2 regions of the Kocuria sp. HSID16901 genome follow, and region 2 is predicted to be linked to the other one. Evidence: riboswitches for the same ligand, from Rfam matches in the RefSeq annotation. Region 2 holds a riboswitch; the other holds the start of a gene.

Region 1 (4,361 bases), on a different contig from region 2:
TGCTGGCGGCCTCGGATCACACCACCTTTGACCTCATCTACGCGAATCGTTCGGCCATGGACGTGATGTTCGCCGAGGAATTGGGCGACCTGAAGGACAAATACCCGTCCCGCTTCGCGGTGCATCACGTGTTGTCTCGCGAACAGCGCATTTCTCCCTTGCTGTCGGGCCGAATCGATCCAGAGAAATTGGAGGAACTGCTAGATCGTGTGATTCAGGTCGAGACCGTGGACGAGTGGTTCCTCTGCGGACCGTTTGACCTGGTCCAGCTGTGTCGTGACGCGCTGGGGCAACGGAGCGTCTCGGAGGAATCGGTCCGTTTTGAACTGTTCACCACCGGCAAGCCGGAGAAGCCCTCCGGACAACAAGGCCGTGAGGTTCGAGCCGACCCGAAGGGACAAAATTTCCAGATCACCTTCACGCTGGACGGTAATTCGGGAACTGTGGACACACCCGTGGACGCCCAAGAGACCGTGCTGAACGCCGCCTTGCGTGTTCGCCCCGATGTTCCTTTCGCGTGCGCCGGCGGCGTCTGCGGCACATGCCGGGCCAAGGTGGTGCGCGGGAATTTCACGATGGAGGAAAACTTCGCTTTGGAGCCGGACGAGGTCGAGGCCGGATATGTGCTGACCTGCCAAACCAGACCCACGGCCGACGGCCTCGAGGTCGACTACGACGCATAACCACCCATCGGAAGGATCCCCAGTGATCGAGCTGACCATCGCCGACGACGTCGCCACCATCGTTCTCAACGCACCCCGCAAACTCAACGCGCTCAACATGGACGACCTCGAAGAACTGTCCCGGGTCTACCTGGAAGCCGAACGGGCCGAGGTTCGCGCCCTTGTCGTGCGAGGAGAAGGCCGGGCCTTTTGCGCGGGCCGTGACATCTCGGAGGTGGACCCCGCGCACGACGACGTCGAGGCCTACCTCGGACAGCGTGCCGAATCCCTCTTCCGCCAGATGGCGGGTTTTCCGGCACCGACCTTCGCGGCCGTTCACGGCGCCTGCCTGGGAGTGGGTTTGGGGTTGGCGATCTCGACCGACGTCGTTTACGTGGCGGAGGACGCCAAGATCGGCTCACCATTCGCGAACCTTGGGGCGACCCTCGACTCAGGTGGACACGCCTTGTTCTACGAGCGGCTGGGCGCGCACCGGGCCTTGGACCTCATCTATACGGGCGACATGATGAGCGGTGCGGAGGCCGTCGCAGCGGGGCTTTTCTCTCGCGCCGTCCCCGCGGACGAGCTCCTCGAATTCACCATGACCCGCGTGAACCGGGTGGCGCAGGGGGCGACACATGCCTATCTCGCGTCGAAGGGGCTCGTGGCACAGCTGCGCGACCGTCGGGTTGGCCTATGGGAGTCCATGGAGGCGGAATCAGGGGAGCAAGCGAGGTTGTGCTCGACGGAAGACTATGCGGAAGGGTTCGCCGCCTTCCAGCAGAAACGGACCCCCACGTTTCGGGGGAAGTAGCGCACGCCGTCCTGACATGTAACACGGCGAAAAATCGGTAATACTCCTGCACGGTGTGGTTCGAGGACTAGCACTTCCATAGGCTGGACCACAGAGATCAAGAGACCCAACGAGAAGCTCTGGCTAGTTGGGCGGCAACCCTCTCCCGTAGCGGGGTGCCCCAGATGATGATCGGGCTCCGCCGGCCTCACCGCAGGCGGCACAGCAAGTACGGCGCGCAGTCATTCGGCGCCACCGCGTGAAAGATTGTGCCGGTTATCCACACCATCGGGATTCGGCCGCAACGCTTCGGGCATGCGGAGACCAGGAGAGCATCCAGGCACCGAAAGGACTCCGATGTCGGACAAAAAGCGAATCGCGATCAACGCCTTCGATATGACCTGCGTGGGTCACCAGAGCTTCGACCTCTGGCGTCACCCGCGCTCGCGGGCCACCGAATACAACACGCTAGAGTATTGGACCGACCTGGCCAAGACCCTGGAAAAGGGCCTTTTCGACGGCGTCTTCCTCGCCGACGTCGTGGGCATCTACGACATCTACCGCAATTCTGCGGCTCCCTCGATCCGTGGCGGCGCACAGGTCCCGGTCAACGATCCATTCACGCAAATCTCCGCGATGGCGGCGGTCACCGAGCATCTGGGCTTCGGCATCACGAGCGCGGTCACCTATGAGCAGCCGTACACGCTGGCCCGAAAATACGCCACGCTGGATCATCTGACCAAGGGGCGCGTCGGTTTCAACGTCGTGACCTCGTATCTGCCGTCTGCGGCGGAAAACCAGGGGCTTCCGCGGCAGATCGAGCACGATACTCGCTACGAGATCGCCGAGGAGTTCCTCGACGTCTGCTACAAGCTGTGGGAAGGATCGTGGGAGGACGACGCCGTCGTGGCCGACCGTGAGGCCGGCGTGTATGCCGATCCCGCGAAGGTCCACCCCATCCAGCACCGCGGTGAGTATTTTTCCGTGCCGGGAGCATCCCTTACGGCGCCGTCCCCGCAGCGCACGCCCGTCATCTTCCAGGCTGGGGCTTCCTCACGTGGCCAAGCTTTCGCCGGGCGGCACGCCGAGGCCGTGTTCGTGGGTGGCTTGCGCCCAGACCTGACGCGGTACATGACAGACAAGATCAGGGACGAGGCCGAGGCGGCCGGACGCAATAGGGACGACGTCAAAATCTTTGCAATGCTCTCCGTGATCGTGGATGAAACCGACGAGAAGGCCCAGGCCAAGTACGAGGATTACCTTCAGTACGTTTCCACGGAAAGCTCGCAGGCGATCATCGGCGGTTGGTCCGGAGTGGATCTCTCCGAATTCGGCGAAGACGAGGTACTTAACTACGTCAAGACAGACTCGATCCAGTCCTTCTTGACCCCGTTTACGTTGCAGTCCAAGGACAAGGAATGGACCCGTGAGGAGATCGCCAAGCATTGCGCGATTGGTGGCATGGGTGACGTGATCGTTGGTGGCCCGGAAAAGGTTGCCGACGAGTTGGAGCGGTGGATCGACGAGGGAGGGCTCGACGGCATCAACCTCGCGTACCACGTGACGCCGGGATCCTTTGAGGACTTCGTGGAATTCGTGGTACCCGAGTTGCAGAAGCGCGGCCGCTACAGGACGGAATACGAGGGTTCGACATTCCGCGAGAACTTGTATGGCGCGGGTCGCACGAGCATTTCGGGCGATCACCCAGCGGCAACCTACCGAGGCGCGTATGAGGGCATGCCATCAACCGCCGATACCGCCGCCCGCGACCTCAGCGGACAAGCTGAAGCCCCCGCCGACGGGCAGTCGTTGCGTCCGGCGGAGAAAGCAGTAACGGGCTCCTAGGAGTCGAAGATTCGGTACCACGCGGCCGGCGTTCCTCTCCTGATGAGGAGGAACGTCGGCCGTTGTCGTCGTCTGGGGTTGATGTCAATACATAGGGCCGCAAAGTAAATGAGAGGAATTCCACACTCGGTGCAGTTGTGCATATTTTGCAGTACTGCATAAACTGCATGGGTGCCTTCAACCGAACCATCTCTCAGGGAACGACGTCGCGAGCGGACGTGGAATGCCATCCACTCGGCCGCACGACGTCTTGCGACCGAACGCGGGCTCAAGCAAACGACCGCGGAGGTCATCGCGGAAGAAGCGGGGGTTTCCCCGCGCACGTTCTTCAACTACTTCGCAACGAAGGAAGACGCCGTCATTGGGCTGCGTCCTCCGGAGATGACAGAAGAAATTCTCGCGTCGGTTGAGGCGGATAGCTCGGAAGGTCTTCTCGCACAGGCCTCCCAATTGCTCGCCAAGGTCGTGTACGGCTCCTTCGGGGACGACATCGTGGAAGTCGCCAAGGAGCTGGTGAAGGATCACGAGGAGCTTCGGCAACGCCTGAAAATTCACATGTTGCGTTGCGAGCAGAAGCTCACGGACTACCTGATGGGCCTCGACTGGCCTACGTATCGGTCCACGGGTGAATTTGTCCCTCGCGAACCTGCGGAGTCGGAGCCGGACCCGGAGCAAGAGGAGCGCATTCGCGCGGTCGTCTTGATGGCCACGGCCGTCCTTCGGTACCTCGAATTTGGGGCGCGGTCCACGCCCGAAGAGTATTCCGCGTCGATCAAGAGCACCGTTACTTTGTTTTCCACTATCGTCAAGGAGCCTCGTTGAGTACTTCATATTCACCGCGCCATGCCGTCGGGCATGGTTCGAACGACGTCGGGGGTGCGAGCTCAAAACCTGCGTCGTCTGAGAGTGCTACGCCGAGCTCGGCGCACTCTGCGGCTCAGGGTGGCTACGGCCAGCCGACCCCCCACACGAATATTCCTCTGTTGTTCATCGGCCTGATGATCATCATGTTGATGTCGTCGCTGAATCAGACCGTGCTGTCGCCGTCATTGCCCACCATC
Region 2 (4,361 bases):
TCTCGACGGGTTCCTCTGGGAGTTCGCTCATGGTTCTGGCTCCTCATTGAGTCGTACCCCACGCCGATGTGGCGTGGGGTACACACAAGAGTAGCTTTTCGCACCTGACGGGGGCACCCACGGGGTGCGTGGCGGCGATCCCTTTCGGCTAGTCCTTAACGGTCGCCGACGCGGCGACCGCGCCCGCAGAGATCTCGCCGCCCTGTACGTTCAGTGAGCTCAGCCGATCCGCGGAGTTGGTGATGACGACGATCGCCGTCGTGTCCTTGCCTGCGTCCTCGATGGCTTTGAGGTCCATGGTGCCCACGGATTGCCCGGCCTCTACACGATCGCCCTTGACGATCTCGATGTCGAAGGGCTCGCCTCGCAGTTCCACGGTGTCGATGCCCAGGTGCAACAGCACCTCTAGGCCGTCCTCGGTTTTGATGCCGAGGGCGTGCTTGCTGCTCGTTGCCACGGTCACCGTGCCGCTGACGGGAGCGACGATGTCTCCGTTTGTCGGATTCTGGACCCCGAATCCTTCGCCCATCATCTTTTGCGCGAAAACGGGATCTGCGACGTGCTCAATCCTGATGACTTCGCCGGACACCGGGCTGAGGATCTCGCTCGGATGGCCCACCTTGGCGGAACCGTCGGTGAAGTGAGAGGAAACGGTGTTCATGTCGTTTGTCCTTTGTGAGGCAACACAATGTCGCGTCCCACTCTAGAACAGACGATCGCTCGCGATGCGGGCACCCTCCACGAGCGAACGGATCTTGGCCTCCGCGATATCCGGGTGAAGCCGTCCGCCCAAACCGCAGTCGGTACCCGCGACGACGTTCTCCCGCCCCACCACGGAAGCGAACTGCTCGATGCGCTGAGCAACGAGTTCGGGGTGCTCGACCACATTGGTCGAATGGGACACGACTCCGGGCACAATGATCTTTCCCTCGGGGAGGGCGACGTCTTCCCACGCCTTCCACTCGTGAGCGTGGCGGACGTTGCCGGCTTCGAAGACGTAAGCCCCGGCATTAATGGTGAAGAGCGACTCGATGAGATGTTTGATCTCGATGTCGGTGCTGTGGGGGCCGTGCCAGGATCCCCAACACAGGTGAAAGCGCACCTGATCTTCGGGTATGCCGCGCAGGGCATGGTTTGCGGCCTCGATTGCGAGGCGATTGAACGAGAGATACTCGTCGATGCTCGGCTCGGGGACCAGCTGATCCCACGCCTCGGCGATCGACGGGTCGTCTAACTGAAGAATGAAACCGGCGTCGGTGATGGCCTTATATTCCTCGTGAAGCACATCGGCCCAGGCATAGATGAACTCTTCGTCCGTCGCGTAGTACCGATTGCCGATGCGGGAGGCTGATCCGGGGGAGAGGGACGCCACGAAGGCCTCCGACGCGCCGTTCTGATCGACGGCGGATTTCAGATTCGCGATGTCGGTCTCTACGGCGTCCCGGCCTTCGTAGGTCAGCGGCCCGGTCGCGATCGGAAATTCGCCGTCTGGGTCGTTGCCGAGGTCGATGGAACGATAGAAGTCCGCAAAGCGGTTCCAGTCTCGACGCACGGCGAAACTGTTGTACCGGCCGTTGCCCGGCTCGCTGAGGATCTCCCGGAATGAGGCGCCGTCGACGGTCTCAAGGCCCCCGGTTCGGGCGAAGGAGTAGTGCCACCAGGCGCCGTAGTCGATGTCGTCGACCATCGCGTGACCGTATTCGCCGTCGTTGACGGTGTCGATGCCCCACTCGACCTGACGGGCCACGATGTCATCCACCGAGGCGGACAAAGTGCGACGAAATTCTTCGTCGGTGATCTTGCCGTCGCGGCGTCGGGCATTGGCTTGGATCAGCTCGTCGGTGCGGGGCAGGGACCCGACGTGGGTCGTCCGGATGCGATCGGTGCTCCTCAACATGATTCCTCCATCGATCCTGGCGTGAGCACCGCTCCCATGGAAAGGGTTCGGTTGCTGCGACGTCGTAGAGCCAGGTCTCTCGGCCGCTCGGGATGGTGATGTACCCAATTCACCTTTCCCGGCGTTGACTAGGGAATCCAATCGAGGGCGCTGAAATCACGCCTGTGACACGCTGTTGCGCCACTGTTTCGTGTTACCGATTTGTGACGAATGGGGTTATGGTGTCGATTACACACCAGGATCATGTGGGTCACGGGGAATCGCTCTGTGCTCAATCTGAGGACTGGGGAACCACGCCCCAAACAGGGGAAACTACATCGCCGTCGCGCGCATCTACCGATGCCCACCGTCTCGCACGGGTATCGGGCGGAAACGTGCGATGACTCGTCTCTTAAAAGGGAATTTATGTCTGATAAGACTCAACAACAGGTGAGCAAGGACCCGGAGGAATCCGCATTCGAACAAGAGCAGGCGGGCTTCCATCAAAGTCTCGGGCCTCGTCAGCTCCAAATGATTGCGATCGGCGGTGCTATCGGTACGGGCCTGTTCTTGGGCGCCGGTGGCCGTCTCGCGAGTGCCGGCCCCTCGCTGTTTCTGGACTACGCCCTCTGCGGCATCATCGCCTATCTGATTCTTCGAGCTCTGGGTGAGCTCGTCGTGCACCGCCCCTCCTCAGGCTCTTTCGTCTCCTACACCCGAGAGTTCTACGGTGAAAAGGCGGCGTACGTCTCCGGGTGGATGTACTGGCTTAACTGGGCCACAACCGCGATCGTGGACTCCACCGCGATCGCGATCTACGTGCACTGGTTCGGTCAATACAGCGCCTTCATCGACGCGATTCCACAGTGGCTGATTGCCCTCCTGGTGATCGTGATCGTGGTTCTCATGAACTTGATTTCGGTCAAGGTCTTCGGCGAGATGGAATTCTGGTTCGCCTTGATCAAGGTCGTCGCGCTGGTGACCTTCCTGGTCCTGGCCATCTTCTTCGTGATCTTCGGGACGCCCACCGGTTCGCCCCGCGGCTTGGGTCTGATCACCGATAACGGCGGCCTCTTCCCGAACGGCATCATGCCGGCACTGGTCATCATGCAGGGTGTCGTATTTGCGTACGCTTCCATCGAGCTGGTGGGTACGACGTTGGGCGAAACCAAGAACGCGGAAAAGGTGATCCCCAAGGCGATCAACACCGTGATCCTGCGTATCGCGGTCTTCTACGTGGGCGCGATCTTCCTGCTCTGCCTTTTGCTGCCGTACACGGCCTTCAGCGCGGATGAGTCGCCGTTCGTGACGTTCTTCTCCTCGATCAACGTCAGCGCGGCTGGCCCGATCATGGAGCTCGTCGTCATCACTGCGGCCCTCTCCTCGCTCAACGCGGGTCTATATTCCACGGGACGCATTCTTCACTCGATGTCGATGGCGGGTTCCGCGCCGAAGTTCGCACAGCACCTCACCAAATCCGGCGTTCCTTACGGCGGCATTCTGCTGACCGCGGGTGTCGCGCTGTTGGGCGTGGTGTTGAACTACTTCGTCCCGGACGAGGCCTTTGAAATCGTGCTGAATATTGCCTCGCTCGGCATCATCGCCGGTTGGGCCGCGATCGCGTTGGCGCACATGAAGTTCGTGCAGCTAGCCAAACAGGGCAAGTACAAGCGGCCCGAGTATCGGGCGCCCTGGGCACCGTTCACCAACTGGATTACGTTGGTATTCCTCGTTGGTGTGGTCGTGCTGATCGGCTTCGACTATCCGGTGGGTACCTACACCTTGGCTTCGATGATCATCATCATCCCGGCCTTGATCATTGGGTGGTTTGTGGTGCGCACCCGCGTACGCGAACTGGCCGCTGAGCGTGAAGGATTCACGGGCATGTACCCGATTGTCGCGGACCGCCCCGCAGCTCACCGCGACAACCGCCATCACACGGGTCGTGGCAGCACCACCATCATTCACGAGGAGGACGACCCCAAGGATCACTGATCCCGACGTCACCTCGTGGTTACGGTCCCGTCCCTGAAGTATCAGGGGCGGGACCGTCGTCGTTGTGCTCGCGTTTCATCATGCAAGAAACCCCGGACTGTTCATGGGCGTGAGACATCGCGGGAGTACCCTGGGACGAAGCAAAACACCTTGGAGGAGTACACATGCCCGATCTGCGATCCAGGACTTCGACGCACGGACGCAACATGGCAGGCGCCCGCGCTCTGTGGCGCGCCACCGGTATGAAGAAGGAAGATTTCGGGAAGCCGATTGTGGCGATCGCGAACTCATTCACGCAGTTTGTGCCGGGCCACGTTCACCTCAAGAACATGGGCTCGCTCGTGGCCAGCGCGATCGAAGAGGCGGGCGGCGTCGCCAAGGAATTTAATACCATCGCGGTGGACGACGGCATCGCCATGGGGCACGACGGCATGCTCTACTCCTTGCCTTCCCGCGACATCATCGCCGACTCCGTGGAATACATGGTTCA

Evidence for each region. Region 2 has a riboswitch for S-adenosylmethionine ahead of D8M21_RS06040 (cobalamin-independent methionine synthase II family protein). Riboswitches for the same ligand answer to the same signal wherever they lie in the genome.
Region 1: it holds a riboswitch for S-adenosylmethionine, as region 2 does, so the genes downstream of both, D8M21_RS08635 (LLM class flavin-dependent oxidoreductase) here and D8M21_RS06040 (cobalamin-independent methionine synthase II family protein) in region 2, are expected to answer to the same signal.

Annotation. Positions count from the first base shown of each region.
Region 1 is NZ_RBLM01000006.1:15,686-20,046, reverse strand. It holds gene paaE (1,2-phenylacetyl-CoA epoxidase subunit PaaE) at 1-683, shown strand, start outside; gene D8M21_RS08640 (enoyl-CoA hydratase/isomerase family protein) at 706-1,476, shown strand; SAM riboswitch class IV at 1,572-1,693, shown strand; gene D8M21_RS08635 (LLM class flavin-dependent oxidoreductase) at 1,813-3,300, shown strand; gene D8M21_RS08630 (TetR/AcrR family transcriptional regulator) at 3,472-4,122, shown strand; gene D8M21_RS08625 (MDR family MFS transporter) at 4,275-4,361, shown strand, end outside.
Region 2 is NZ_RBLM01000003.1:200,944-205,304, forward strand. It holds gene D8M21_RS06030 (glucose PTS transporter subunit IIA) at 1-31, opposite strand, end outside; gene D8M21_RS06035 (PTS sugar transporter subunit IIA) at 149-661, opposite strand; gene D8M21_RS06040 (cobalamin-independent methionine synthase II family protein) at 704-1,897, opposite strand; SAM riboswitch class I at 1,902-1,996, opposite strand; gene D8M21_RS06045 (amino acid permease) at 2,303-3,871, shown strand; gene ilvD (dihydroxy-acid dehydratase) at 4,036-4,361, shown strand, end outside.